2 regions of the Polaromonas sp. P1_F1 genome follow, and region 1 is predicted to be linked to the other one. Evidence: riboswitches for the same ligand, from Rfam matches in the RefSeq annotation. Region 1 holds a riboswitch; the other holds the start of a gene.
The links. A riboswitch is a leader RNA that binds a small molecule or an ion and turns the genes downstream of it on or off. The one in region 1 is predicted to bind S-adenosylhomocysteine.
Positions count from the first base shown of each region.

Region 2: linked by a shared signal. The riboswitch ahead of ahcY (adenosylhomocysteinase) and the one ahead of metH (methionine synthase) in region 1 are both predicted to bind S-adenosylhomocysteine.

Region 1 is NZ_JBFUBJ010000007.1:104,743-119,630, forward strand. It holds gene AC1DZE_RS18270 (M23 family metallopeptidase) at 1-52, opposite strand, end outside; gene AC1DZE_RS18275 (glycine zipper 2TM domain-containing protein) at 212-1,012, opposite strand; gene AC1DZE_RS18280 (hypothetical protein) at 1,314-1,496, opposite strand; gene metH (methionine synthase) at 1,595-4,414, opposite strand; S-adenosyl-L-homocysteine riboswitch at 4,430-4,526, opposite strand; gene AC1DZE_RS18290 (Crp/Fnr family transcriptional regulator) at 4,620-5,228, shown strand; gene AC1DZE_RS18295 (Bug family tripartite tricarboxylate transporter substrate binding protein) at 5,282-6,265, opposite strand; gene AC1DZE_RS18300 (homocysteine S-methyltransferase family protein) at 6,510-7,556, opposite strand; gene AC1DZE_RS18305 (rhodanese-like domain-containing protein) at 7,738-8,130, shown strand; gene recQ (DNA helicase RecQ) at 8,249-10,141, shown strand; gene AC1DZE_RS18315 (glycosyltransferase family 2 protein) at 10,194-11,228, opposite strand; gene AC1DZE_RS18320 (serine O-acetyltransferase) at 11,218-11,730, opposite strand; gene AC1DZE_RS18325 (amino acid ABC transporter substrate-binding protein) at 12,221-13,195, shown strand; gene AC1DZE_RS18330 (amino acid ABC transporter permease) at 13,281-14,483, shown strand; gene AC1DZE_RS18335 (amino acid ABC transporter permease) at 14,485-14,888, shown strand, end outside.
Region 2 is NZ_JBFUBJ010000011.1:20,667-35,554, forward strand. It holds gene uvrA (excinuclease ABC subunit UvrA) at 1-5,546, shown strand, start outside; gene AC1DZE_RS21790 (Bug family tripartite tricarboxylate transporter substrate binding protein) at 5,870-6,841, shown strand; gene AC1DZE_RS21795 (TetR/AcrR family transcriptional regulator) at 7,049-7,624, opposite strand; gene AC1DZE_RS21800 (MFS transporter) at 7,732-8,979, shown strand; gene AC1DZE_RS21805 (HAD family hydrolase) at 9,095-9,916, opposite strand; S-adenosyl-L-homocysteine riboswitch at 10,180-10,254, shown strand; gene ahcY (adenosylhomocysteinase) at 10,356-11,786, shown strand; gene AC1DZE_RS21815 (TlyA family RNA methyltransferase) at 11,947-12,981, shown strand; gene metF (methylenetetrahydrofolate reductase [NAD(P)H]) at 12,990-13,826, shown strand; gene AC1DZE_RS21825 (septal ring lytic transglycosylase RlpA family protein) at 13,838-14,467, shown strand; gene AC1DZE_RS21830 (cupin domain-containing protein) at 14,496-14,888, opposite strand, start outside.

The DNA of each region.
Region 1 (14,888 bases):
AGGCGTGCAGACCTCCGGCAAGTACCAGCACGGCCACAAAAAAACGACGCATGCGATCCTCCTTGTGATGGCGGGGCCATCATAGCGCCAAGCATCGCACCGTCGAAGCATAAGAGCGTGCCGCGCGAAGGGATCCCTTCGCACGGCACATGGGGAAAAGATCACCGGGCAATCGTGCTGAAGTCTGCACGCCTTCCGGTCTTTGACTGGATCAGCGGTTGCTGTAGTCGGGAGACTGCTGCTGCGTGACCACAGGGGCCGGCGGCGGCTTGGGACCGTAACTGGCGCCATCCTGGGTCCGCAAGGTCGACCCTTCCACTGTCACGCGGCTGCCAACGCTGGGAGCGCGGGCAACTTCTACCATGCGTTGGGAACCGTCTTCCATGCGCACGCCGACCTGGTAAACCGTTTCCTTGCGAACATGCCCTTCGATGGCGTTGCCGGCGAAACCGCCACCCACCGCACCCAGGATGGTGGCCGCCGTACGCCCACCGCCATGGCCGACCTGGTTACCCAGCACGGCGCCCAGCACGCCACCCGCCACAGCACCTACGCCAGGGCCTGCCGGCTTGGTGGAACGCTCAACCGGTGTCACTGACTCCACCGCACCGCATACATGGCACACAGGCGCCGGCGCCACAGCGACCGGTGCAGGGTAAGGGGCCGGTGCGGGCGAAATACCCGCATAACTCGGGGCGGGTGCCGGTTTTGGCGTCGGCTTGACCACTTTTTTGGTCGGCACGGGCGCGGGCTTGGCGGGTGCGGCAACCGGCTTTTCAGCCATGTCGTCCGCCACATTGCTGGCCGCGGCCATGGGGGGCGCCACTTGCGGCGCGGCTTGCGGTGCTGCGAGTGCCACCGGGGTCGCCGTAACCGGGTTGCGCATCTGGTAAATCATGGTCCCGCCCATGGCCAGGACGGCCACTCCCAGTATGCCGACGGCCGCCCACAAGGGCTTGCTGGCCGACGGGGCCTGCTGGCCCGGCTGAAGATTTTCGGTGGATGTGTTCATGGCATTTCCCTCTGTGAAATCAATTGGTCCCGCAACGGGGTTTCATCTGTCGTTGTTCAACGTTTCCCATGCCGCGAAGGTAAACATGCTTTGGCAGGCAGCTGTGTATTTATGTAAACGCAGGTTATTCTCCGGCAAAGTCGCCGTAAACGCGAATTGCAACGGTAACGCGGCCTGTTGTTCCTGGAGACGCCCACAGAATCCAGCGAAACGGTCCGCGGAAGGCGGCGCACAACGCCAAGAGGGTTTTCGGTGGAAGTGAATTTCCGTATCACTCCCATTTGCCCCAATGACATCGACCTTAACGTGGCCGGGCAGCGGCCTCAACATCGGTAAGGGAAACTATTGTCTCGTCGCCGTACTTTTCTGCAAGCATTGTCTTTACTTCTTCATAGCTATGTGCGTAGAACGTTTCATGCACGCCCGGCTCGCCTGAATTCTTCTTCCATACGATCGCAAGGTACTCTTTAAGCTGCTTGTCCATCTGCCACTTCATTTTTTAAGGCATGTACCACTATTGCAAAAGCCGCCGATCGTGGCGCCTGATCCCTGCCGCAGCGCTTCGAGTTTCATTAGTGGCTCTTAAAGATTGGGTGCCAGCAGGCGCTGCAATTCCCCGGCTTTCAGACCACGCCGCTGCGCGAGGTCCTGCAGCTGATCGTCGCCGATTTTGCCAACGTTGAAATAGGTGCTCTCGGGGTGGCTCAGGTAAAAGCCGCTCACACTGGCAGCCGGCGTCATGGCCAGGCTTTCGGTCAGGGCCATGCCGACCTCTTCGGCCTTGAGCAGCTCGAACATTTCTTTCTTGACGCTGTGGTCCGGGCAGGCCGGGTAGCCTGGCGCCGGGCGTATGCCCTGGTATTTTTCGGCGATCAACGCCTCGCTGTCCAGTGACTCGGCCGGCACATAGCCCCACAAATCCTTGCGTACGCGCTGGTGCAGGCTTTCGGCAAACGCTTCGGCCAGGCGGTCAGCCAGCGCCTTGAGCATGATGGACGAATAATCGTCGTGGTCATCCAGGAAGTACTTTTCCTTTTTCTCGGCGCCAATGCCTGCCGTGACGGCAAAAAGACCGATGTAGTCCGGAATTTGTGAGGCATTTTGGCCTGCAGCGCCCGTATATTCAGCACGAGCAGCTATCAATTCAGGAGCAAGCACCTTGGGCGCGACAAAATCAGCCAGGCAACGGCTGGGGCGCATCACGCCGTCAATCGCGGTTTTTTCGGTTTGCTGGCGCAGGCCGTACCAGGTCATGGCCACTTCGCTGCGCGACTCGTCGGTGTAGATCTCGATGTCGTCACCCACGCTGTTGGCGGGGTACAGCGCCATCACGCCGTTGGCGGTGAGCCAGCGGCCTTCAATCAGGCGCTTGAGCATGCGCTGGGCGTCGGCGTACACGCGCACAGCTTCGGTGCCCACGACTTCGTCCTTCAGGATGGCCGGGAAGGCTCCGGCCAGGTCCCAGGTCTGGAAGAAAGGACCCCAGTCGATGTACTGGGCCAGCTCCGACAGGTCGAAGTTCTTGAACACGCGCCGGCCAATGAACTTGGGCACCGGCGGCGCGTAATGGGCCCAATCCATTGACGTGGCATTGGCGCGGGCCTTGGCCAGCGGCCACATCGGCACCTGCTTTTTGCTGGCGTGCTGGGTGCGCACCTTGTCGTAGTCGGTATACAGCTCTTCGATGTATCTGGCGGCCTGGTCGGACAGCAGGCTTTGCGCCACGCTCACGCTGCGGGACGCATCGGGCACATACACCACCGGGCCTTCGTAGTGCGGGGAGATCTTGACGGCCGTGTGCACGCGGCTGGTGGTGGCGCCGCCTATCAGCAGCGGGATTTTTTTGATGCGGAAGTGATCGTCTTTCTGCATCTCGGCGGCGACGTACTGCATCTCTTCCAGGCTGGGGGTGATGAGGCCCGACAGCCCGACGATGTCGGCGCCTTCAACCTTGGCGCGCGCCAATATTTCATGGCAGGGCACCATCACGCCCATGTTGACGACTTCAAAGTTGTTGCACTGCAAGACCACCGTCACGATGTTCTTGCCGATGTCGTGCACGTCGCCCTTGACCGTGGCGATGATGATCTTGCCTTTGGTCTTGACGTCGCCGCCGGCGGCTTCGAGCAGCAGCTTTTCGGCTTCGATGTAGGGCAGCAGATGCGCCACGGCCTGCTTCATCACACGGGCGCTTTTGACGACCTGGGGCAGAAACATCTTGCCCTGGCCGAACAGGTCACCGACGATGTTCATGCCGTCCATCAACGGTCCTTCAATCACATGCAGCGGCCGGCCGCCCTCTGCAAGGATCTCCTGGTAGACCTCTTCGGTGTCGGTCACGATGTGCTCGTTCATGCCGTGGACCAGCGCGTGCGACAGGCGCTGGCGCACCGGCAGGGCACGCCATTCGTTTTTCTTGCTGTCGTCCTTGGCGCCGCTCCTGGCGGTCTCGGCCACTTCGATCAGGCGTTCGCTGGGCGTGAGTTCGGGCTCACCGGACTTGTAGGCCGGTGTGCGGTTGAGCACCACGTCTTCCACACGCTCGCGCAGCACCGGATCGAGGTCGTCATACACGCCGACCATGCCGGCGTTGACGATGCCCATGTCCATACCGGCCTGGATCGCGTGGTACAGGAACACGGTGTGGATGGCTTCACGCACCGGGTCGTTGCCGCGAAAGCTGAAGGACACGTTGGACACACCGCCAGAGACCTTGGCACCCGGCAGGTTCTGCTTGATCCAGCGCGTGGCGTTGATGAAATCGACCGCGTAGTTGTTGTGCTCTTCGATGCCGGTGGCGATCGCGAAAATGTTCGGGTCGAAGATGATGTCTTCGGGCGGAAAGTCCAGCTCGTCGACCAGCACGCGGTAGGCGCGCTCACAGATTTCGACTTTGCGCTCATAGGTGTCGGCCTGGCCTTTTTCATCAAAAGCCATCACCACCGCTGCCGCGCCGTAGCGCTTGAGCAGTCTGGCCTGCTGCTTGAAGGGCTCCAGCCCCTCTTTCATCGAGATCGAGTTGACGATGCCCTTGCCCTGAATGCAGCGCAGGCCGGCTTCGATGACGCTCCACTTGGAGCTGTCGATCATGATGGGCACGCGGGCGATGTCGGGCTCACTGGCGATCAGGTTCAGGAAACGCACCATGGCGGCCTGGCTGTCGAGCATGGCTTCATCCATGTTGATGTCGATGATCTGCGCGCCGTTTTCGACCTGCTGGCGGGCCACGGCCAGCGCCTGCTCGTATTCACCGTTGAGGATCATGCGAGCGAAGGCCTTGGAGCCGGTGACGTTGGTACGCTCGCCAATATTGACGAACAGCGTGCCCGCGCCGATGGCGACCGGCTCCAGGCCGGACAGCTTCATGGGGGGGACATTGGGTAAAGATTCAGTTTCAGACACGGACTCACCTTGAGGCAAAGGTGAGCGTCGTTGCTGCAGGGGCCGCCGGAAGCCGCCGCCTGTAACCCAAGCCTGACGAACGCTTGTGTTCGCTGCAACGCTCCTTGGGTTACCATCATTTTAAGGGCTGAACGCCGCCCGCGCCATATCCTTGCGCCAATGGCAAGAGATACCAACAAAAGTCCAGGGGATAGCCGGAGCCACCATGTTTGAAAACCTGTTCGGCAGAAAACAGAAGGGAACGCCCGATGCGCCCGAGTCCATGCGTCCCAAAGACCGCATGCGGGCCATTGAAGGCTCCAGCACGGCCGAGCTTGCCGCCAGGCTGCTGATTGCACCAACCGCCCTGATGCAGCTCACGCCCGAAGAGGCTTTCACCGTCGTCAGCTATATGACGCCGCGCAGGATTTCCGAGGGAACGACCTTCATCCGCGAAGGGGACAAGAGCGATACCGGTTATATGGTGCTGCTGCTCGAAGGCGAAGTCACGGTCGAAAGCATTGTGGTCAGCCGCCGCACGCCGGTCACCATCACGGTGCTGGGCCCCGGCAGCCTGATCGGCGAGATGGGCCTGGTCGACGGCCAGGCGCGGCTGGCGTCATGCACTGCCAGCAGCGACGTGAGCTGCGCCGTGCTGTCGCGCGCAGCGCTTGAAAAAATGGGGGAAGAGCAACCTGTGACTGCGGCCAAACTGATGTTTGCCGTTTCGCTGCGCATCGCCGAACGGCTGCGCGACACCAGCGAAAAACTCAAGATGTACAGCCAGCTGGTGCAAGCCATGCAGCAGGAAATCGACCGGCTCATGCCGGGCTGATTTCCGTCTGGCAGAAAAGCGGGGAAGGCGGCAGGCTGGCCGCCCCCTTCGACTTAGTCGAGCTTGATTTTGGCGACCTTGATCAGGCGTCCATAGTCGGCATGCTCTTTCATCACCATGTAGGCAAAGTCGGCAGAGCTCATGGGGCTGGGGGTCGCGCTCATGCGTGCAAACTTTTCCGCGGTGTCGGGCGTGTTGAGCGCGTCGGCGAATGCCCGCTGAAGCTGGTCTGCCGTAGCTTTGGGAAGGTTGGCCGGGCCAAAGATGCCGAACCAGGTGCTGATGTGAAAGCCGGGCAATACGTCGTTGATGGTCGGAATTTCCGTAAAGCTGCTGGAGCGGTTGATGGTGGTCACGCCAAAAGCGACCAGCTTGCCCGACTTGATGTTGGCGCTGGCAGAGGCCAGGTTGTCGAACATCAGGTCGGTCTGGCCCGACAGCAGGCCAGCCTGCGCCTGCGCCGAGCCGCTGGAAGGCAGGTGCACCACGCTGATCTTGGCCAGGCTTTTGAACAGCTCGCCCGCGAGGTGGCCGGCGCTTCCATTGCCGCCGGAGGCATAGTTCAGCCGGCCGGGATTCTTGCGTGCGTAGGCAATCAAGTCCTTGGTGTCCTTGATTTTCAGCCGCCTGGCTGTTTCGGCATTCATGACCAGCACGTTCGGCACACGGGCCACCAACGTGATGGGCGTGAAGTCCTTCAATGCGTCATAGGGCATGTTCGGGTAGAGCCACGGGTTGATGGCATGGGTGGCCACCGCCCCCATCACCAGCGTATGGCCGTCTGCAGGCGCCTTGGCGACGAGGGCCGCACCCACGTTTCCGCCGGACCCCGGCCGGTTGTCAACCGTGACTTCGGTTTTGAGCAGGGGACGCAGCTTCTCGGCCAGGATGCGCGCAGCGTTGTCCAGCGGGCCGCCGGCTGGATAGGGCACGACGATCGTCACCGGTTTTTGGGGCGACAGTTGTGCATGGCCTGCGAAAGCCGTCATCGCCAACGTGAATGCCGCTGCGGCCTTGATGAATAAACCCACCTTCATGATTTCCTTGGTTGTGTTGTGTTGCGTTGTTTTGCCGAACCATCAACGCTGCAGGGCGCAGCGCCGGAGAATGAAAACAGGGTTCGGCAAAAGGGCCTGACTATAGCCGCGAAATATGACTTTTCGGGACATCGCCGGGCACGTCATCTCATATGCATACTTATTAAGTACACGTGCATCAGGGAACCGGCTTTTTCGGCCAGCCGACGGCATCACCCGGAAGTGATGCAGGGCAGCGCTGCCCTCAGGCGGCCTCTTTGTAGAAGGCGCCACGCTGCAAGGAGCGGCTGGCGACCGGGGCGACCGCGTGGGCGATGGCACCTATGTGATCCGGCGTGGTGCCGCAGCAACCGCCCACGATGTTGACAAGGCCTTCCTCGGCGAACTCGCGCAGCAGGCGGGACGTTACGTCGGGCGTTTCGTCAAAACCGGTGTCGCTCATGGGGTTGGGCAGGCCGGCATTGGGGTAGCAGCTGATGAAGGTGTCTCCGGCCACGCGGGCCAGCTCCTGGATGTAGGGGCGCATCAGGGTGGCGCCCAGTGCGCAGTTGAGGCCGACTGCCAGTGGTGCGGCATGGCGCACGCTGTGCCAGAAGGCCGTCACGGTTTGCCCGCTCAGGATGCGGCCCGAAGCGTCGGTCACGGTGCCGCTGATGATCAGGGGCAGGCGCTCGCCGGAGTTGTCGAAGTATTCGTCAATGGCAAACAGCGCCGCCTTGGCATTGAGCGTGTCGAAGATGGTCTCGACCAGCAGTACGTCGCTGCCGCCCTTGACCAGTGCCTCGGTCTGTTCGTAGTACGCCTTGCGCAACTCCTCGAAACTGGTGTTGCGCGCGCCCGGGTCGTTCACGTCGGGGCTGATGCTCGCCGTCTTGGGCGTAGGTCCAAGGGCGCCGACGACAAAACGCGGCTTGTCGGGCGTCGAATACTTGTCGCAGGCGGCACGGGCGATGCGGGCCGACTCGTAATTCATCTCGACGGCCAGGTCGGCCATGTCGTAGTCGGCCTGCGCCACGGTAGTCGCGCCGAAGGTGTTGGTTTCAATCATGTCGGCGCCCGCAGCCAGGTAGCCCTCATGGATGTCCTGGATCACGTCGGGGCGCGTCAGGCTCAGCAACTCGTTGTTGCCCTTCACGTCTTTGTGAAAATTCCTGAAGCGTTCGCCCCGGTACTGGGCCTCGTTGAGCTTGAAGCGCTGGATCATTGTGCCCATCGCACCGTCAAGGATGGCGATACGTTGTTCCAGGATGGCCGGCAGCTGCTGCCCGCGTGTGTAGATGATTGGCTTCATGCTCCGATTTTAAGGCGCGGCAGCTTTTTCAGCAGACTTCGACGGGTTCTCTTCAACCAGCAAGGGCCGCGGAACCGGCTTTGCCGGGCCGCAGGCGCAGCGCCCCCTTGGGGGCAGGGAGCTACACGCAGTGAGCGACCGTGGGGGCGCCATCAGCCACAATAGGGGTATTGCCCTGAACATGAAAAACTTTCAACCCAAAGAAGCCTGGTCCTGGCTGCAGGCACATTCTGACGCGCTGTTTGTGGACGTGCGCATGGAGATCGAGTCGCTGTACGTCGGCCGCCCCCCAGGCGTGGTCAACGTGCCGTGGTACGAATACCCCGACCTGCAGCCGGACCCGCAAAAGTTCGCCGACGCCGTGGCGCGCGAAGCTGCCGGCAAGGCGCAGCCGGTGCTGCTGATTTGCCGATCCGGCAAGCGCACGCTGGACGCCGGCAAGGCACTGGAAGCGGCCGGTTTTTCTGATGTGCAGCATGTGGTGCATGGCTTTGAAGGTGAGCTCGACGAACAGTTCCAACGCTCCACGCTCTCGGGCTGGCGGTTTGATGGCTTGCCCTGGGAGCAGATGTAGCCGGTTTTTTACTGCTATTTATGCATTAAACAGGCTCGCAGCCTTTATTCCACCAGCGCAAGCAGCTACTATTTTCATAGCACCCCTCTTCATCGTTTCGATTTTCCGGCTTAAAACCTTGTCTTCATTGCCCATTTCTGCGCCTTTGCCGACACCCCTGGACGTGCTCAGCCGGGTTTTTGGCTATGACAGCTTCCGCGGGCCGCAGGAGGCCATCGTGGACCATGTGGTTCGCGGCGGCGATGCCCTGGTGCTAATGCCCACCGGCGGAGGCAAATCACTGTGCTACCAGATCCCGGCCATCGTGCGGCAAAACGCCGGCCACGGGGTCACGGTGGTGATCTCGCCGCTGATTGCGCTGATGCATGACCAGGTGGGCGCCCTGCATGAGGCCGGCGTGTCCGCCGCATTTTTAAACTCGACACAAAGCTTTGAAGAAAGCAGCCAGCTTGAAAAGCAATTGCTGCGCAATGAGCTGACGCTGCTCTACGCTGCGCCCGAGCGCATCAACACCCCGCGCATGAAAGGCCTGCTCGGCTCCCTGCATGAACGCGGCCTGCTCAGCCTGTTTGCGATTGACGAAGCGCATTGCGTAAGCCAGTGGGGTCATGACTTCCGGCCCGAATACCGGTCCTTGAGCCTGTTGCACGAAACCTTCCCGAACGTGCCGCGTATTGCCCTGACGGCAACCGCGGATGCGCTGACACGGCAGGACATGATTGAGCGGCTCAAGCTGGAAGACGCACGCGCATTCGTCAGCAGCTTTGACCGGCCGAACATCCGCTACACCATCGTCGAAAAAACCGACGCCACGCGCCAGCTGCTGCGATTCATTGAAAGCGAACACGCCGCAGAAGCCGGCATTGTGTATTGCCAGTCACGCAAACGCGTGGAGGAAATTGCCGAAGCCCTGCAGGATGCCGGTCTCAAGGCCATGGCCTACCACGCGGGTCTGGACAGTGCCCTGCGCCAACAGCGGCAAGACCGCTTCCTGCGCGAGGAAGGCACGGTGATGGTCGCGACGATTGCCTTCGGCATGGGCATTGACAAACCCGACGTGCGTTTTGTCGCCCACCTGGACATGCCGAAAAACATCGAAGGCTACTACCAGGAAACAGGCCGCGCCGGCCGCGACGGCCTCCCGGCCAATGCCTGGATGACGTACGGCCTGCAGGACGTGGTGAACCAGCGCCGCATGATAGACACCAGCGAAGCCGCCAGCGAAGAGTTCAAGCAGGTCATGCGCGGCAAGCTAGATGCCTTGTTGACGCTGGCTGAAGACACGCGTTGCCGGCGTGTCAGCCTGCTGCATTACTTCGGCGAAGACAGTCAGCCTTGCGGTAACTGCGACAACTGCCTGCAGCCGCCGGTGGTATGGGACGCGACCGAAGCCGCGCGCAAGATGCTCAGCTGCATCTACCGCGTGCAGCAGGCCAGCGGCATCAGCTTTGGCGCAGGCCACCTGATGGACATCCTGCGCGGCAAGGCGACCGAAAAAGTATTGCAGTACGGCCACGACAAGCTCAGCACCTTCGGCATTGGCGCCGACCTGTCCGAAGTGCAGTGGCGTGGCGTGTTACGCCAATTGATCGCCAAGGGCATGGTGCGGGTCGACCCCGATGCGTTCAACACGTTGCAGCTGTTGCCTGATGCACGCCAGGTGCTCAAGGGCGAAGTCAGCGTGATGCTGCGCGAGCAGTCGGCCGGCGCCAGTGAACGGCGCAAAGGCAGCTCCCAAAAAGGCACCAAGACCTCCGCCAAAGGCATGGCCGAAGCCTCGCTCAATGCCGGCGCGCTGGAGCGTCTGGCCCGCCTGAAGGCCTGGCGCGCCGAAGTCGCCCGCGAACACAATCTGCCCGCCTTCGTGATCTTTCATGATGCAACCTTGCGAGCCATTGCAGAACGCGCGCCGCAAGGCATTGCCGATCTCGAAGGCATCAGTGGTATCGGCGTCAAAAAACTCGAGGCCTACGGGGCCGAAGTGCTGCGCGTCTGCGCCGGGGCGGATTAGGCCCTCGCAAGCCGATGACCTAATCCCGCGCGGTACCGTCCGCCCAGGCCCCTTAAGTTGCGCCAGGCGTATTCCGGATTTCGACGCTGTCTATGGCCGCCCGCGCAGGGCGCTGCGGTGTCAACAACCCGCGTACCAGGCCAGCGGCGTTAAAGCACCACGACACGACCGAGAACACAGCCTTGGTGGCGCTGCGCTTTCGCCATGTCATCAACAGGAGAGGTGCCGCTGCAATGCAGGAGAAGGCCCCGATGCGCGCTGTCCACGGCATGGGAACCACCAGAACAGCGAGCAACACTGCCCACCACATCAGTACGGCAGCATACAGGCGCAATTCGCGCACCCGCGTGAGCACCAGCCCCAGGTGCGACTCGCCCCAGGCCGCGCGCAGCACTTCACCCAGGCCGCAAATGTAGCGGCTGCGCCAGCGGCGCACCAGCAACTGATAGGGAGGCGCATCGTGGCCATGGTGCCGCACGGAATCGGTGCCCAGGCGCCACAGTTTCCAGCCCCTGGCATGCAGGCGCATCGCCAGGTCGAACTCTTCATAGCTGTGCAGGTTGCGGTCTGAAAAATACCCGGCCTGCTCCACCGCGGCCCTGCGGTACAGGCCGCCCATGTCCAGCCGGTCCACCATGCCTGCCTGCATATGGCCCAGACCCCGCTCCACACGCGCCACATATTCCAGGCTGCTGGTGTTCAACTCAACAACCTGCCCTCCCACGCCGGCCACGTCGGGGTGCGCCTGCATGAAGGCCAGCGCCTGCGGCAAAAACCCGGGCAGCATTTCCATGTCGCCATCCAGGATGTACACAAATTCGCCCGCCGAATGCTGGTACCCCAGCTGCGGACCGATGCCGCAGCAACGTTCATCGGCGCGTGCCAGCTGCACGATGCGGATGGGATAGGCAGACGCCAGCGCTACGGTGCGGTCGCTGGAGCAGGAATCGGCCAGCACGACCTCGCCACCGACCATCTGGACGGCCGCCAGCGCACTTTCTACCGCGGCCACAATGCGCTTTTCTTCGTTCAGGGCCTTGATGACGATGCTGACCGTGCAAGGCGTTTCGCTGGCTTCAGGAAGCATCGTCACGGCTCCTCAAAATAATGCGGGCCGGCACACCCACGGCAAGGGCTCCGGCGGGGACGTCCGTGATCACCACGGCATTGGCACCAATGTCGACGTCGTCCCCGATCCGTACAGCCCCCAGGATCTTCGCGCCGGCGCCGATATTGACGCGGTTGCCGATGTGCGGCGCCTCGAGCGGCCTGTCGATACGCTGGTTGCCGATGGTGACGCCCTGGCGGATGATGCAGTCGTCCCCGATCACGGCGCGGCCATGCACCACAATTGCACCGGAATGCTCAATCACCAGGCGCCGCCCAATTTGGGCCGAGACACCTATCGTGACGCCGCAAAACATTTCAGCCAGTTTGGCCAGCACCAGGTGCACGGCACCCAGCGGATAACGCACCAACCTGGACTGAAACCGGTAGCGCAGGTGCCCCAGCCGGTACACCTGCAATGCCCAGAAGCCCAGGGACAGGACGCCTTCCTGCGCCACCCGCAAGTCTTCAAGAAAAGCCATTGTTATTGAGCTTTCGTAACATGCATCAAGACGTGAAACCCCTCCCCCGGCCGCAGGCTCCAACGGAGACCGCTCGGGTTTGGGGGATGAAGTCCGCGGCAAGTCCATCAGAACCCGACAAAAGCCGGAGCAGAAAATTCAGCCCTTGCGGAAATGCGGCGCAAGATTCGTACCAATGGACTCACCCGGAACTTGCCTGGCTGCGGTACCACCGGCGCAAGCAAACTGTCAGAAGGCCATTGTGCCGGGGATGATTGGGGTTCCCTGTCAGCCGTATTCCCGCATAAGGTTATGCATCTTTCGCCGTGGTTTGTCTTGGCCTCGTAAGGGCTTGCCCTGAGAGGTACCCGCCATAGTTGGGCTAGCATCCGCCATTGGCATGGTTCGTGCTGATGTCGACCTACTTATTGACTGGAGAATCCCCGTGATCAAACTCGTAAAGAAACATGGACTTGTCGCCCTTGCAGCGGCCGGCCTCACTGTTGCGGCCATGGCACCTGCCCATGCCGGCAAGACACTGGACGCCATCAAGGCACGGGGTCAGGTCATCTGCGGCGTGAACGTCGGGCTGGCCGGGTTTTCCTCTGCCGACAGCAACGGCGCCTGGACCGGGCTCGACGTGGACGTCTGCAAAGCCGTCGCCGCCAGCGTGCTGGGCGACGCCAGCAAGATCAAGTGGGTTCCCCTGAACGCCCAGCAGCGCTTTACCGCCCTGCAGTCCGGCGAGGTTGATGTCCTGTCGCGCAACACCACGTTCTCGCTGACGCGCGACGCCTCTCTGGGCCTGCACATGACCGCCGTCACCTACTACGACGGCCAGGGCTTCATGGTCCCGGTGAAAAGCAAGATCAAAAGCGCCAAGCAGCTGAAAAACGCCACCGTCTGCGTGCAGTCCGGAACCACCACGGAAAAAAACCTGACGGACTTCTCCAAGGCCAACAACCTCAACATGAAGCCCGTCGTGTTTGAAAAGCAGGAAGCCGTCAACGCCGCCTACTTCTCCGGCCGTTGCCAAGCCTACACCACGGATGCATCCGGCCTGGCCTCGGTGCGCAACAAGGAAGCCAAAGTACCGGCCGACCACCTGATCCTGCCGGAGCTGATCTCCAAGGAGCCGCTGGGCCCCATGGTGCGCCGCGGTGACGATGAATGGTTCGCCATTGTCAAATGGGTGATCTACGGCCTCATCGAAGCGGAAGAATATGGCGTGACCCAGGCCAATGTCGATGCCATGACCAAGGAAAGCAAAGACCCGGTGGTCATGCGCCTGACCGGTAGTGGCGAAGACACCGGCAAGCTGCTGGGCCTGGACAAGGAATGGCTGGTTCGCGCCGTCAAGGCCGTCGGCAACTACGGTGAAATCTTCGACCGCAACGTCGGCCCCAAAACGCCCCTGGCACTGCCGCGCGGCCAAAACAACCAATGGAATAAAGGCGGCCAGATGTACGCCATGCCGGTGCGCTGAACGACTCCTTCCGATGCGCTAAACGCAACGGGCCGCTCGCAACCATCCGTTGACGAGCGGCCCGTTTTACTTGGGTAACCGCCTTATGTCCGAGCATTCCCTGATTCCCGCACGGCCGGCGCCGGCGCTGCGGCGCAGAGTTTTTTCCTGGCGCAGCAAGCAGGCGCGCGCCGTTGTTTACCAGATCCTGGCCGTCAGCCTGATCGTCTTCCTCGTGTGGCTGCTCGTGAGCAACACCATGAGCAACATGAAGACGCGCGGTATCCAGAGCGGCTTTGATTTTCTGTTTCAGCCCGCCGGTTTTGACATTGGGGAAGGCTGGCTGAATTACGACTCGATCGATCCCTACTGGAAAGCCTTCCTCGTGGGGCTGGTGAACACCCTTCGCGTGGCCGTGGTGGGCATTGTGCTCACGTCCGTGCTGGGAACCCTGCTGGGCGTGGGACGCTTTTCGCGAAACGCCCTGATCCGCGGCCTGTGCTACGGCTACATCGAGATGTTCCGTAACATCCCGGTGCTGCTGCAGCTGCTGATGTGGTACCTGCTGTTCACGGAATACCTGCCGGCCATTGACCAGGCCCTGCATATCGGCAGCCTGGTGTATATCAGCAAGAACGGCCTGTCTTATCCCTTTCCGGTGTGGCACCTCGGGCAGACGCTGGCCCTCGTCGGCATGGCGGCCGGTGGTGTGGCGGGGTTTGTTTATGCGCGCCGGGCACGCCGCCACTTTGACCAGACCGGCCATGCGCGTCCCGTGTTGTGGGTGGTGCTGGGACTGGTCGCGGCCGGTGCGCTCCTGGGCTGGCTGGCCGGTGGTGCGCCTTCCGAATGGAACCTGCCGAAGCTGACGGAAACCCAAGTGGAGGGTGGCGGCGCGCTGTCGCCTGAATACCTGGCGGTGTTGCTCGGGCTGGTGCTTTACACCTCGGCCTTTGTGGCGGAGGTGGTCCGCGCCGGCATTGCCTCGGTCTCGCTGGGCCAGCACGAGGCAAGCGCGTCGCTGGGACTTTCGCGCGGCCACTCCATGCGCCTGGTGGTGCTGCCCCAGGCGCTGAGGGTCATCATCCCGCCGCTGACCAACCAGTACCTGAACCTCACCAAAAATTCGTCGCTGGCCGTTGCCGTGGGCTACCCCGACCTTGTGTCGATTGCCAACACCTCGCTCAACCAGACCGGCCGCGCCGTCGAATGCATTGCCATCATCATGCTGATCTACCTCACCACATCGCTGGCCACCTCGGCGCTGATGAACTGGTTCAACAGCCGCGCCGCCATCAAGGAACGCTGACATGAACCAGACCTTTGTTCCCGTCGCGCCCCGCCCGGCCCCCATCAAGATGGAGGGCCCGGGCCCCTGGCTGCGCAACAACCTGTTTTCCAGCGTTGGCAATGCGCTGGTGTCGGTCGGGGTCATCGCCCTGTTGCTGTGGGCCGCATCGTCGGCCCTCCGCTGGGCGGTGTTCAATGCCGTGACCGCCGCCGACGCGGATGCCTGCCAGGCCGCACGCGGCATGGGCGCATGCTGGGGCGTGATCAACGAAAAAGCCCGCATCATCCTGCTGGGCCGCTACCCCCTGACAGAGCACTGGCGGCCGGAGCTGGCAACCTTTTTGCTGCTGGGCCTGGTGGTTGCAAGCTGCAGCCGCTGGTTCTGGAAACCCTGGCTGGGATTGATCTGGGTCGTGGTCCTGAC
Region 2 (14,888 bases), on a different contig from region 1:
CGCAACTCTTCGACAAGCAGACCGCCCAGAACGTGCGCCACGACACGCCCGAGTCGATTTATGCCGAGCTGATGGCGCGCACCGAAGAAGGTGACCCGCGCGTGGTGTTGACCTTCCCGGTCGAGTTGCCCGGCAACACCAGCACCGAGCAGGTCGAGCAGTGGCTCTCTGTCAGTGGCTTCACGCGCGTGCATGCCCAGCGCGATGTGGCCACGCCGGCCGGCCCGCACAAGCTGCTCGACGTGGTGGCCGACCGTTTTCGCACCCACGCGGTGGAAAAAGCCCGTGTGATGGAAGCTATCGAGACGGCATTGAAGCGTGGCGGGCGCCTGAACATCTATGTACAACACGCAGAGGATGGTCAACCGGATGTGATGTGGCGCTTCTCCACGGGCCTGCATTGCCCCGACAGCGACCTGCGCTACACCAACCCCACGCCCTCGCTGTTCTCTTTCAACTCGGCCATGGGCGCGTGCGAAACCTGCCGCGGCTTTGGCCGCGTCATCGGCGTCGACTACGGCCTGGTGATTCCCAACGACAAGCTCACCCTGCGCGCCGGCGCCATCAAGACCATCCAGACCCCGGCCTGGAAGGAAGCGCAGGACGACCTGCTGCGCCACGCCGAAGCGGCGGGCGTTCCGCGCGACACGCCCTGGTACAAGCTCACGCCCGAGCAGCAGGGCTGGGTCATCAACGGCACACCGGGCTACAAAGACGGTAACTGGAACAAGCAGTGGTACGGCATCAAGCGCTTCTTCGAATACCTTGAAAGCAAGGCCTACAAGATGCACATCCGCGTGCTGCTGTCGAAATACCGCAGCTACACGCAATGCGAAACCTGCGGCGGCGCGCGTCTGAAGCTCGAGTCTTTGCTCTGGCGCCTCGGTTCCAAAGAAGCCGCAGATGCGGTGCTGCCGCCCAGCCAGCGCTTCATGCCGGTGGGGGTGCAGTGGAGCCGCGAGCAGCTCGAAGCCCTGCCGGGCCTGGCGCTGCACGACCTGATGCGCCTGCCGATTGACAGGCTGCGGCAGTTCTTCAGCGGCCTTTCACTCGACGTGATGGGCGACGATGCCGAATTGCAGGCGCTCAAGTCGCTGTTCGAAGAAATCCAGACTCGCGTGAAGTACCTGTGTGATGTCGGCATCGGCTACCTCACGCTCGACCGGCAGAGCCGCACGCTCTCGGGTGGGGAAGTGCAGCGTATCAACCTCACGACCGCGCTGGGCACCTCGCTGGTGAACACGCTGTTTGTGCTCGATGAGCCTTCCATTGGCCTGCACCCGCGCGACATGAACCGCATCACCCAGGCCATGCACCGCCTGCGTGACGCCGGCAACACGCTGGTGGTGGTCGAGCATGACCCGGCCGTCATGCTGGCGGCCGACCGCCTGATCGACATGGGCCCGGGCCCGGGCGAGAAGGGCGGCCAGATCGTGTTTGACGGCACGCCCGACGACATCAAACACGCCGACACGCTGACCGGCGCCTACCTCGGCTCGCGCAAGCAGGTGGGCATGGGCTTCAAGCGCGCGGTGACCGACAACACCCCGCGCCTCATCCTCGAAGGCGCGCGCGACCACAACCTGAAGAACCTGACCGTCGACTTTCCGCTGCAGCGCCTGGTGTGCGTTACCGGCGTCAGCGGCTCGGGCAAGTCCACGCTGATGCAGGACATCCTCGCGCCCGCGCTGCTGCGCCAGTTCGGCAAGGCGACCGAAACGCCAGGCCTGCACGACCGCCTCATGGGCGCCGACCACCTGACCGATGTGGTGTTTGTTGACCAGTCGCCCATCGGCAAGACGGCGCGGTCCAATCCCGCCAGCTATGTGGGGGCGTGGGACGCCGTGCGTGACCTGTTCGCGCTGGCACCGCTGGCCAAACAACGCAGCTACACCGCCACCAAGTTCAGCTTCAACAACGGCGACGGGCGTTGCCCGACCTGCGGCGGCTCGGGCTTCGAGCATGTCGAGATGCAGTTCCTCAGCGACGTCTACCTGCGCTGCCCCGACTGCGACGGCAAGCGTTACCGCGCCGAGATCCTCGAAGTGACGATTGAACGCAAGGCGATAGGCGACGTGAAGCCGCGCCTGCTCAATGTGTCCGACGTACTGGACCTCACGGTGAGCGAGGCGATTGCGCTCTTTGCGCAAGACCGCGAAGTGGTGCGTTCCCTGCAGCCCATCGTCGATGTGGGCCTGGAATATGTGAAGCTGGGCCAGCCCGTGCCCACGCTCTCGGGGGGGGAGGCGCAGCGCCTCAAGCTCGCGGGCTTTCTGGCCAATGCCAGCAAGACGGCGAGCGCCAGCAAGCAGGCGCTGGCACTCAGGCAACCAGGCCGTGGCACGCTCTTTTTGTTTGACGAGCCGACCACCGGCCTGCACTTTGACGACATCGCCAAGCTGATGCGCGCGCTGCGCAAGCTCCTCGAAGCCGGTCACTCGCTGATCGTCATCGAACACAACCTGGACGTGATCCGCTCGGCCGACTGGCTGATCGACCTCGGCCCCGAAGGCGGAGAGGGCGGTGGCCTGTTGGTGGCGCAGGGCACGCCCGAAGAAGTGCGCCAGCACCCGACCTCACACACGGCGCTCGCCCTGCGCGAATACGAGCAGGCGATGGGCAAGGTGCACGGCGTTGAAGAGTCGCGTCCCAAGGTCTGGGCTACACGCCCGGCCTTCTCCAACCTGATCCAGATCGTCAACGCCAAAGAGAACAACCTCAAGAGCCTGTCGGTCGACATTCCGCGCGGCAAGTTCAATGTGGTGACGGGCGTGTCGGGCTCGGGCAAGTCCACGCTGGCCTTTGACATCCTGTTCAACGAAGGGCAGCGGCGCTACCTCGAATCACTGAACGCCTATGCGCGCAGCATCGTGCAGCCGGCGGGCCGGCCCGAGGTGGACGCGGTCTACGGCATTCCGCCCACCGTGGCGATCGAGCAGCGCCTCTCGCGCGGCGGCCGCAAGTCCACCGTGGGCACGACCACCGAGGTCTGGCATTTCCTGCGCCTCCTGTATGTGAAGCTGGGCATCCAGCACTGCACCAAGGACGGCGCGGCCGTGATGCCGCAAAGCCCTGAAAGCATCGCCGCGCAGTTGATCAAAACCTACCGCGGCCAGCACATCGGCCTGCTGGCCCCGCTGGTGATTGCGCGCAAGGGCGTCTACACCGAGCTGGCCGACTGGGCGCGCCCGCGCGGCTACACGCATTTGCGCATCGACGGCGAGTTTTTGCCGACCACGGGCTTTCCGCGCATTGACCGATTCAAGGAACACACGGTCGAGCTGCCGATTGCCGACATCCATGTGTCGCCCGACAACGAGGCCGCCTTGCGTGCCGCGCTCGCGACCGCGCTGGAGCACGGCAAGGGCGTGGTCCATGTGCTGGCGCCGCTGGATGGTTTGCGCGGCGCGATGATGGCCGGCGCCAGCGCCAAAAACATCGGCAAGCTGATCGCCTTTTCGACCAAGCGTGCCTGCCCGATTTGTGCCACCTCGTATGCCGAGCTGGACCCGCGTCTCTTCAGCTACAACAGCAAGCACGGCTGGTGCCCCGACTGCGTCGGCACGGGCGTCAAGCTCACCAAGGAACAGCGCAAGGTGTTTGACGACTCGGTGATGGACGACGACAACAAGGGCCGCGAGCAAAGTTTTGCCGAACCCGAAGTGGAAGACGTGGCCGGCACCGCCTGCCCGACCTGCGAAGGCACGCGCCTCAATGCCAAGGCCCGCGCGGTGAAGTTCGCGGGTGTCGGCATTGCCGACATCGCAGCGCTGTCGGTGACGGACGTGCGGGGGTGGGTCGAAAAACTCGCGCTGCTGGGCCGTGAAGCCGGCATCGCGCGCGACCTGATTCCCGAGATCAAAAGTCGCCTCGAATTCCTCGAAGACGTGGGCCTGGGCTACCTCACGCTGGACCGTGGTGCACCCACGCTCTCGGGCGGCGAGGCGCAGCGTATCCGCCTTGCGGCGCAGCTGGGATCCAACCTGCAGGGCGTTTGTTATGTGCTGGACGAGCCGACGATCGGCCTGCACCCGCGTGACAACCAGATTTTGCTGAGCGCGCTGGGCAAACTCAGCGACCGCGGCAACACCCTGGTGGTGGTCGAGCATGACGAAGACACGATCCGCCGCGCCGACAACATCATCGACATCGGCCCCGGTGCGGGCAAGCGCGGCGGCACGCTGGTTGCACAAGGCACGGCGGCGCAACTGTCGGCTGTGCCGGAATCTCTGACGGGACGCTACCTTGCGAACCCGCTTATTCACCCGCTACAGATCCGGCGCGAAACACGCAAGGGCGTGGCACCCCTGACCGCGGTGAAAGAAGCGCCCGTTGACGTTAACGCCAAGCCGGTGAGCAAGCAGAAGGCGGCCACGCTGAAAGCCGCTGCGCTCAAGGCCGCCGCTGCCAATGCCAGCGCACTGCACAATGCGGCGCCGGCCGCCGCCGGGCCCTTCACCTCCTGGCTCACCGTGGTCAATGCCGACCTGCACAACCTCAAGGATGTGTCGGTCACCGTGCCGCTGTACCGGCTGGTGGCGGTGACGGGTGTATCGGGCTCCGGCAAATCAACGTTGGCGCGCGATGTGCTGCTGACCAATGTGCATGCGGGTGTCATGCAGCGCTCGACCAAATCTGGGCGCGACGCCGACGACAAGGGCAAGACGCCCGACTGGACCGGCTGCGAACGCATCGAAGGTTATGCGGCGGTAGACCGCGTGCTGGAAGTCGACCAGACGCCCATCGGCAAGACGCCACGCTCCTGCCCGGCGACTTACATCGGTTTTTGGGACACGATACGCAAGCTCTTTGCCGACACGCTGGAAGCCCGCGCGCGCGGCTACAGCGCCGGGCGCTTTTCCTTCAACACCGGCGAAGGCCGCTGCCCCACCTGCGAAGGCGCGGGCGTGCGCACCATCGGCATGAGCTTTCTGCCCGACGTGAAAGTGCTGTGCGAAACCTGCCATGGCGCGCGCTTTAACCCTGAAACGCAGGCCGTGACCTGGCGCGGTAAAAACATCGGCGACGTGCTGAAGATGGAAGTGGATGAGGCAGTGGATTTCTTCTCTTCCATGCCCAACATCAGCCACCCGCTGCAGTTGCTCAAAGACGTGGGCCTGGGCTACCTCACGCTGGGCCAGCCGTCGCCGACGCTCTCGGGCGGCGAAGCGCAGCGCATCAAGCTGGTGACCGAGCTCAGCAAGGTGCGCGACGACATCACGCGCCGCGGCCAGAAGGCGCCGCACACGCTGTATGTACTGGATGAACCCACGGTGGGCCTGCACATGGCCGACGTGGAAAAGCTGATCCACGTGTTGCACCGCCTGGTCAACGGCGGCCACAGCGTGGTGGTGATCGAACACGACCTGGACGTGATCGCCGAAGCCGACTGGGTGATTGACCTGGGGCCGGACGGCGGCAACGCCGGTGGGCGCGTGGTGGCTTCGGCACCGCCTGAGGCTGTCGTCAAGCTCGGCACGCATACAGGGAAAGCCTTGGGAAGCGTGCTGAATAGATCCACCCCCGTCCAGGCTCACTCCGTGTAGCCTGTTCCCCCCTCGAGGGGGCGGCGAATTAGTTCACCCCGTCGGACGCTCACTTCGTGTAGCACCTTCCCCCTTCCAGGGGCGGCGCCTGCGGTCTGGCTAAGCCAGTCCCGCGGCCCCTGCTTGCAGGGGGTGTTTGTGATTTGCTATTGAATTGATAGCTGTTTGCGCTGGTCCTGTATGGTTGAAACGCTTAAAACGCTTTAAGATTTGGCTGACGCCGACGTGACAACTTTCAGGTGTTGCCCTGATGCGACGGCGGCTTGCTGCACGCATGATATGGGCTTCAAGCCGCCACACTTTCAGGATCAGGAGATACACCGATGCAACGCCGTCCTTTACTGCAGATCACCGCCGCCCTGGCCATTTCCCTCGCTGGCGTGTGGGGTGCTGCCCATGCGCAAAAATTCCCGGTCAAACCGATCAAGCTGATCGTCGCCTTTCCGGCGGGCGGGCCGACCGACATCACCATGCGTTCGCTGGCCGACAACGCCTCGAAAATTCTGGGCCAGACGGTGATCGTCGAGAACAAGCCCGGCGCGGGCGGCACCCTGCCGGCCCAGCAACTGCAAAGCGCGCAGGCTGACGGCTACACGCTGGCGCAGATTCCGCTGGGTGTGTTCCGCCTTGGTTACACCACCAAAATCAACTGGGACCCGGTCAAGGACATCAGCTACGTGATCAACGTGACTGGCTACGCCTTCGGCATCGTGGTGCCTGCCGACAGCCCGTTCAAGACCTGGGCTGACTTTGTCGCCTATGCCAAGGCCAACCCTGGCAAGCTGACCTACGGCTCGACGGGCACGCTGACCAGCCCGCACCTGACGACCGAGCTCATCGCGCAGAAGGCCGGCATCGAGCTGCAGCACGTGCCCTACAAAGGCAGCGCTGACCTGATGCTGGCACTGGTCAGCGGCCAGCTGATGGCGGGCGCCGACAGCACCGGCTTTGCGCCGCAGGTCGAAGCCGGCAAGCTGCGTGTGCTCAATACCTGGGGCGAGAAGCGGCTCGATAAATTCCCGAACGCGCCCACGCTGAAAGAGCTGGGCTATGACATCGTGCAGAACTCGCCCTTTGGCATAGGCGCACCCAAAGGTACGCCGCGCGAGGTGGTCAAGCGCCTGCACGATGCCTTCAAGAAAGCGATGGAAGAACCCAGCTATGTTGCGGCGCTGGGCCGCTACGACATGCTGCCCAACTACCTGAGCTCCGCGGACTACACGAAGTTTGCGCAAGACACCGTTGGGCGGGAGAAGGTGCTGATCGATAAGTTAGGCCTCGCCAAGCCCAACTGAAAGTAGGCACACCCCTATCGGGATTCACTTCGTGTAATCCCTTTTCCCCTTGCAGGGGACGAGGCTGGCGGCCCGGCAAAGCCGGTTCCGCGGGGAAACAGGTAAACCCCTATCGGGACTCACTGCGTGTAGTCCCTTTTCCCCTTGCAGGGGACGAGGCTGGCGGCCCGGCGAAGCCGGTTCCGCGGCCTCTGCTGGCTTCTCGGTTTACTTACTGACGGGGTTGGCTAGCGCAAACAGTTCGTCGGCCAGCTGATCGGCTAGCGTCGGTTCAACGCCAGCGCCAAAAATCAACCGGTAAATGATGGGGGCCATCATGTGGTCCAGCACCTGCTGCACGGTGGGTGTGGCGTCGCCGCGGGTCTGGGCGCGTTTGACCAGAACCGTGGCTTCGTTGCGGCGGTTTTTCAGGCAGTTGGTTTCTTCTGATCCCGCCAGCGCGGCAGCGGCCTTCAGCAGCGAGGCATTGCCTGGCTTGTTGAGGTGGTTGATCAGTTCTTTGGCCCAGGCCGTGAGTTCGGCTTTCAGGTCGCCCGTCTCAGGCAAGGGGCGGTTCGGGTCCAGCCGCTGCTGGGCGGTTTCGCCGAGCAGGCCGTTCACGTCGCCCCAGCGCCGGTAAATGCTGGAAGCACTCACGCCGGCGCGCTCGGCCACGGCCGGCACGGTGACTTTGTCTCGGCCCTCCTGGGCAATCAGCTCTTCCAGCGCCTTGCGCACCACGATTTGCACCTGGGCGCTGCGTCCGCCGGGGCGTTTGTTCTGGGGTGTTTGGAGGGTGCTCATCAGGGCGAATTCTAGCCTAAAAGCAATGATATTTGCGTTAATTTTTGAACGGGTATAGAATTCACAAACGCGAATAAATTAGCTTTAAGAAAGTTGAGCGTTTCCCCATGGCTACCCCTGCTGCTCCCGCCAATCCCTCATTGCAACCATCCCGCTCGACGGCGCCCCGCTGGCAACTGCCGCCCGCAGCCGCCTTCCCCCTGCTGGCGATCCTGTTGTTCGCGTTCTTCGTGGCGGGCAGTGCGCCGTCGCCGCTGTTCGTCGTCTTCCAGCAGCAGTGGGGCTTTTCCCCTGCGTTGCTGACGGTGGCGTTTGCGATTTACGCGATTGCGCTGCTGGCTTCGCTGCTGGTGGCGGGCTCGCTGTCTGACCACATAGGCCGCCGGCCTGTGGTGTTTACCGCCCTGCTGCTGCAGGCCGGCGCGATGCTGACCTTTTTGCTGGCCGACAGCATTAACGGCATCATCGCTGCGCGCATCGTGCAGGGCATTGCGACCGGCATGGTCAGCGGCGCGCTGACGGCGGCGGTGGTCGAGGCCGCACCGGCCGCGCAAAAACGCCTGGGCGCGATGATCGGCAGCGTCTCGCCGCTGGCGGGGCTGGCTGTGGGCGCGTTGCTCACCGGCATCGCCGTCAAGTTTGCGCTGCACCCGGTGCCGCTGGTGTTTGGTGTGCTGGTTGCGATTTGCGTCGTGGGTGCGGTGGCTACGCTCTTTCTGCCCGAAAGCGCCACGCCGCGCCCCGGCGCATTGGCCTCGCTGGTGCCGCGCATTTCGATACCGGTGCAGGCGCGCGCTGAATTCTTCCGTGGCGTGCCGACGATGCTGGCGGTGTGGTCGCTCGCGGGCCTGTACCTGTCGCTGGTGCCTTCCATGCTGCAGCAAATCTTCGGCATCCATGACGGCATCGTCAACGGCCTGGCCATTGCCACCTTTTTCGGGTTGGGCGCCGCGTCACCGACTTTGTTGAAAAGCCTGACGCCGGTGCGTATGAGCGCCGTCGGCATGAGCTTGCTGGCTGTGGGTGCGGGGCTGGTGGCCGTGTCTTTGGCCACGCGCTCCGTGGCGCTGTTTTTTGCAGGAACAGCGCTGGCCGGTTTTGGCGGCGGCTCGGCTTTCTCTGCGCAGGTGCAGACCCTCGCGCCGCTGGCGCAGCCGCATCAGCGGGCTGAATTATTTGCCGCGCTGTATGCCACCAGCTATCTGGCCTTCAGCGTGCCGGCCATGCTGGCTGGGCGTTTGATTGCGCCGCTAGGTCTGCCCGCCACGGCGGAGGGCTACGCTGCGCTTGTATTGGCAGTGGCCGCCTTGGGCGCTTGGTTGCGGTGGGGCTCAGTGCGCCGCCAATATAGCTAACCCCTGCTGACGCTCACTTCGTGTAGCGTCCCCTCCCCTTCAGGGGACGGTGCCTGCGGCCGGGCAAAGCCCGATCCGCGGCACCCGCTTAGTTAACGCGGGGCAGGCACGGTTGTTAATCCAGCAGAGCGCGTGCAACCTCAGTAAAACCTGCACCGCGCTCACCCCGCGTCACATAACGCGGGAGGTGCGCCAGCTGCGGCACAAAGCGCGCGATGTTGGCCACGCCCACGCTGTTGGCAAAGGTCTTGAACATCAGCTGGTCGTTGGTCGAATCGCCCACATAGACCCATTGGTCCATCTCGGCGTCCAGGTCGCGCTGCCAGAGCTGCCGGACTATCCAGCGCGCGCCTTCGAGCTTGTTGTGGCTGCCATACCAGCCGTTGATGTGGATGCTGCTGACGGTGGCGTGCATGCCCTCGCTTTTCATCAGTGCCACCACTGCGGCGATTTGCGCGTCGCTCAGTTGCACAAATTCGCTGTGGTCAATGGCAATGTCGGTCTCGCGGCCTGGTGAATCGGTGGCGCGGTGCACACCTGGCATCTCGCACTCGATGCGCGCCAGCACGGACTGCATGCGAGCGAAGTTGGCAGCGCGTGTCGCGGAATCCTGTCGGTATATTTTTGATAGCTGCTTGCGCACGGCTGGTGCGGATTCCGGGACTTCTTTGCCTAAAACCTGCTCCGGCAGCAGCGCCACCGCACCATTCTCCGCCACGATGGCATCCACCGGCCAACTCGCCGCGAAAGGCTCGCTCCAGCCGACAGGCCGCCCGGTGATCGCCACGACTTTGAACCCTGCAGCTTTCAATTCGCCCAAAGCCTCCAGCGCATCGGGTGTGATTTCGCCCTCCGTGGTCAAGGTGTCGTCGATATCGGTGAAGACGCCGGTAATGAGTTGACGTTCTGTAACAGGCCACTGCTGGAGTTCTTGCATCATGAAATTTTCGCACTGAATGTGGCCCCCACGCTCCCCACTTCGTGTGGGTCGCTGCCCCCCGAGGGGGCCGCCCGCCTGTGGCCCGGCAAAGCCGGTTCCACGGCTCATGCTGGCTTGAAGATTCAGGGCGTATGCAGCGGGGGTATTTCACCAGTGGGGGCCGAGGGTCCGGCTTCGCCGGCCCCAGGCGCCGCCCCCTTGAGGGGGGAACGGGCTACACGCCAGTGAGCCTGGACGGGGGTGATTTGTTATAATCACGGCTTCCTGAGGAGCGTTGCAACCCACTCCATGTGGTCTAGGCTCAGGACTTTCATTTGCAACCACGCTCACCCGCATGTGCTTTCAAGCCGGGTGAGGCTAACAACAAACTCCCCGATTGACACACAGGCTCGTGGCTATTTTGCCCAATTTGACCTATGACTTTTGGAGTTACCAAATGAGCGCCGTCCTGAAACCTTCCACCGACTACACCATTGCCGATATTTCGCTTGCCGCCTGGGGCCGCAAGGAACTGAACATCGCACAAACCGAAATGCCCGGCCTGATGGCCATCCGCGAAGAATTCGCGAAGGCGCAGCCGCTCAAGGGCGCGCGCATCACCGGATCGCTGCACATGACGATCCAGACCGGCGTGCTGATCGAAACGCTGCAAGCCCTGGGCGCCGAAGTGCGCTGGGCGTCGTGCAACATCTTCTCGACGCAGGACCACGCCGCCGCCGCGATCGCCGCCGCCGGCACGCCGGTATTCGCCATCAAAGGCGAAACCCTGGCCGACTACTGGGACTACACCCACAAGATCTTCGAATTCAGCGGTGCCAAGGGCACGCCTGAAGAAGGCCCCAACATGATCCTGGACGACGGCGGCGACGCGACGCTGCTGATGCACCTGGGCACCAAGGCCGAAAAAGACGCCAGCCTGATCTCCAAGCCCGGCAGCGAAGAAGAAATCTGCCTTTTCAACTCGATCAAGGCCAAGCTGGCGCAAGACCCGACCTGGTACAGCCGCCGCCTGAAAAACATCATCGGCGTGACCGAAGAAACCACCACCGGCGTGCTGCGCTTGAATGAAATGTCGGCCAAGGGCACGCTGGCCCTGCGCGCCATCAACGTGAACGATTCCGTCACCAAGAGCAAGTTCGACAACCTGTATGGCTGCCGCGAATCCCTGGTCGACGCGATCAAGCGCGCCACCGACGTGATGGTGGCCGGCAAGGTCGCACTGGTGGCCGGTTACGGCGACGTGGGCAAGGGCTCCGCACAAGCCCTGCGCGCCCTGAGCGCCCAGGTGTGGGTGACCGAGATCGACCCCATCAACGCCCTGCAGGCCGCGATGGAAGGCTACAAGGTCGTGACCATGGAATACGCTGCTGACAAGGCCGACATTTTTGTGTCCGCCACTGGCAACAAGAACGTCATCACCTACGACCACATGGCGAAGATGAAAGACCAGGCCATTGTCTGCAACATCGGCCACTTCGACAACGAGATCGACGTTGCCGCACTCGAAAAGTGCACCTGGGAAGAGATCRAGCCGCAAGTCGACCACGTGATCTTCCCGGACGGCAAGCGCATCATCCTGCTGGCCAAGGGCCGCCTGGTCAACCTCGGCTGCGGCACCGGCCACCCGAGCTTCGTGATGTCTTCGAGCTTCGCGAACCAGACGATCGCGCAGATCGAGCTCTTCACCAAGAAAGATGCGTACGAAGTGGGCAAGGTCTATGTGCTGCCCAAGCATCTTGACGAAAAAGTCGCTCGTTTGCACCTGAAGAAGGTTGGCGCTGTGCTGACTGAACTGAGCGACGAGCAGGCTGCGTACATCGGTGTCAGCAAAGCAGGCCCGTACAAGGCCAACACCTACCGCTACTGATTTTCCCTGGCTACTGCGCGACCCGATAGCGGCGTTGCGGGTCCCGATCAGGCAATCCTCATGCACCTCAAGTGCATTCCGGTTGCCTGACGCCCGCGCCTTGCTCTCGGGCCGCTCGCTACGCCCTTAAGTCTGTTGCTGGAATACCGGAAGACACTACATGCGCGCTGACCTATTCCTCGTCGAACACGGCCATGCCGCCACCCGCTCGCAGGCCCAGCGCCTGATTGCTTCGGGGGTGCAGTGGCGTCCCGAAGCCGATGCTGCCTGGAAGAAGGTCGCCAAGAACGGCGACGAGATTCCGCCCGGCGCCGAACTGCAGCTGCTGGACACCACCGAAGCCAAGTACATCTCGCGCGGCGGGCTCAAGCTCGAAGGCGCGCTGAAGGCTACCGGCCTGAAGGTGGCTGGCTTGCGCTGCCTTGACGTGGGGCAGTCCACGGGCGGCTTTACCGACTGCCTGTTGCAGCACGGCGCCGTGCAGGTGGTAGGCGTTGATGTGGGCCACGGCCAGCTGCACGCCAGCCTGCGTGAAGATCCGCGTGTGGTTTGCGTCGAGGGCTTGAATGCCCGTTCCATGACCGCCACCGACCTGGTGGCCGGCCATGCAGGCGACAGCGGCGACATGGATTTTCCGGATGACTTCGATGGCGATGAGGATGACGCTGACCTGGATGAAGCGGGCCCAGCCGCAGAAGCCAACTTCGACTTCCTGACCGGTGATTTGTCCTTCATCTCGCTCACGCTGGTGTTGCCTGCGGTGGTTCGCCTGCTCAAACCCGGCGGCGATCTGCTCATGCTGGTCAAGCCGCAGTTTGAATTGCAGCCCGGCCAGATCGGCAAGGGCGGCATCGTGCGCGACCCGGCGCATTTCGAGTTTGTCGAAAAGCGCCTGCGCGATGCCTGCGCGGCGCTGGGACTGGAAGTAAAAGCCTGGCTGGCGTCGCCGATTGAAGGCGGCGACGGCAACCGCGAATTTTTTATCCAGGCCGTCAAGGGCCAGGACGTGGCAGGCGAAGACCAGCCGTTGCCGGCCGCACCGCAGCGCAAGGTTGCCAAGCGCGTGCCGCGCAGCGAAATGCGCGCCTCCCGCGCGCCGCACGAAGACTCCGAACTTGCGCATGCCGGCCAGCCCGGCCCCGCGCGTGGCAAACGGCGTGACAACAAAACCGATACGACAAATAACGACGAGTGAGATCCGCGATGAGCCTGAACCTTCCCCTCAGTTTTGAATTTTTCCCGCCCAAGACACCCGAAGGCGCCGAGAAGCTGCGTGTGGCGCGCCAGGCGCTGTATGCGCACAAGCCCGAGTTCTGCTCGGTGACGTTTGGCGCGGGCGGTTCCACGCAAGACGGCACTTTCGGCACGGTGAACGAAATCCTGGCCGAAGGCGTGGCGGCGGCCTGCCATTTCTCATGCGTGGGCGCCACCAAGGCCACCGTGCGCCAGCAACTCACCACCTTGCAGATCATGGGCGTGAAACGCCTGGTCGCCCTGCGCGGCGACCTGCCCAGCGGCTACGGCGCGGGCGGCGAGTTCCATTACGCCAGCGACCTGGTGGCCTTCATCCGCGCCGAAACCGGTGACGCTTTCCATATCGAAGTGGCCGCCTACCCGGAAATCCATCCCCAGGCCAGATCGGCCGATGCCGACCTGCAGGCCTTTGTGCAAAAGGTCAAGGCCGGCGCCAACTCGGCGATCACCCAATATTTCTTCAACGCCGACGCCTACTACCGTTTTGTCGACGACGCGCAGGCACTGGGTGTGGACGTGCCCATCGTCCCCGGCATCATGCCCATCACCAGTTCCACCCAGCTCATGCGCTTTTCCGATGCCTGCGGCGCCGAGATTCCGCGCTGGATCCGCCTGCGCCTGCAGGGCTTTGGTGACGACACCGCGTCCATCAAGAGCTTCGGCCTTGATGTGATCAGCGGTTTGTGCGAGCAGCTCTACGCAGCCGGCGTGCCCGGCATCCATTTCTACACGATGAACCAGGCCGCGGCGACGACCGAAATCATCGGGCGACTGCAGCGAGCCTGAGGCCGCCATCCATGCTGCAGGGTGCCTGCCGGTCTGCCGCCACCCTCAGCGCTGCGGTGCTGCTGGCTTTGCTGGCAGCCTGCACCACGGCGCCACCAAACAAACCCTCCACCGCGCCGGGCGCTGGTGCTGCTGCACCGGCGCCGCGTCCTTCACGTCCCGCCACCGATGCATCACCCGTGATCGGTGAGATGACCGACGAGGTGCCGCCTTCTGCCGCTGCACCCAGGCCGTCGCTGCTGGCCGGCGAAGTGCCCCGCGAATTCCAGCGCGGCCAGGCTTCCTGGTACGGCCCGCGCTTTAACGGCCGGCGCACCGCCAGCGGTGAGCGCTTTGACATGCAGGAGTTCACCGCCGCGCACCGCACGCTGCCTTTTGGCACCATGGTGCGTGTCCACAGCCTGGTCAACGGCCGCGACGTGGACGTCCGTATTACCGACCGCGGACCCTACAGCGGCGACCGCATCATCGACCTGAGCCGTGCCGCGGCGGAAGAGCTCGGCATGCTGGGCATGGGGCTGAAGGAAGTTGTGCTGCTGGTGCCGGAGTCCACGCCGGAGGTCGCGACGACACCCGCGCCTGCGGCCCGGAAGCGCCCGCCTGCAAGGCGGCGCCCAGCGGCGCCGCGTACGCCGCGCTGAATCGCCTCGCTGACCGAGGCGCGCTCGCTCAGTTCACAAAAGTCACGTCGTCCCTGGGCTGAGGCGGGATCTTGATGGCCAGCGCCTTGACGGGCCCGCTGGTCACCAGCGTACCGCCGTGTGCCGTGCCTTTGGGAATGATGATCAGCGTGCCCGGCTTGAACTCCTTGCGCTCGCCGCCCAGCCACATGGCGCCGCTGCCTTCGATGATGTACTGGATCTCGTCGGTTTTCGGGTGAATGTGTTTGGCCACGTTGCCCGACTGGATGCCGATGGTGGCGTTGTCGGTGATGACCAGGCCCTTCGCGTTCATTTCAGGGTTGGGGGTGCCGGGAATGTCGCTGTGCTTGAGCGCGGCGAGGTCAATCATCGCCGGCGCCAGGGGCACGGCCTGCGCATGCGCATCGGGCAGGGCGTGCTG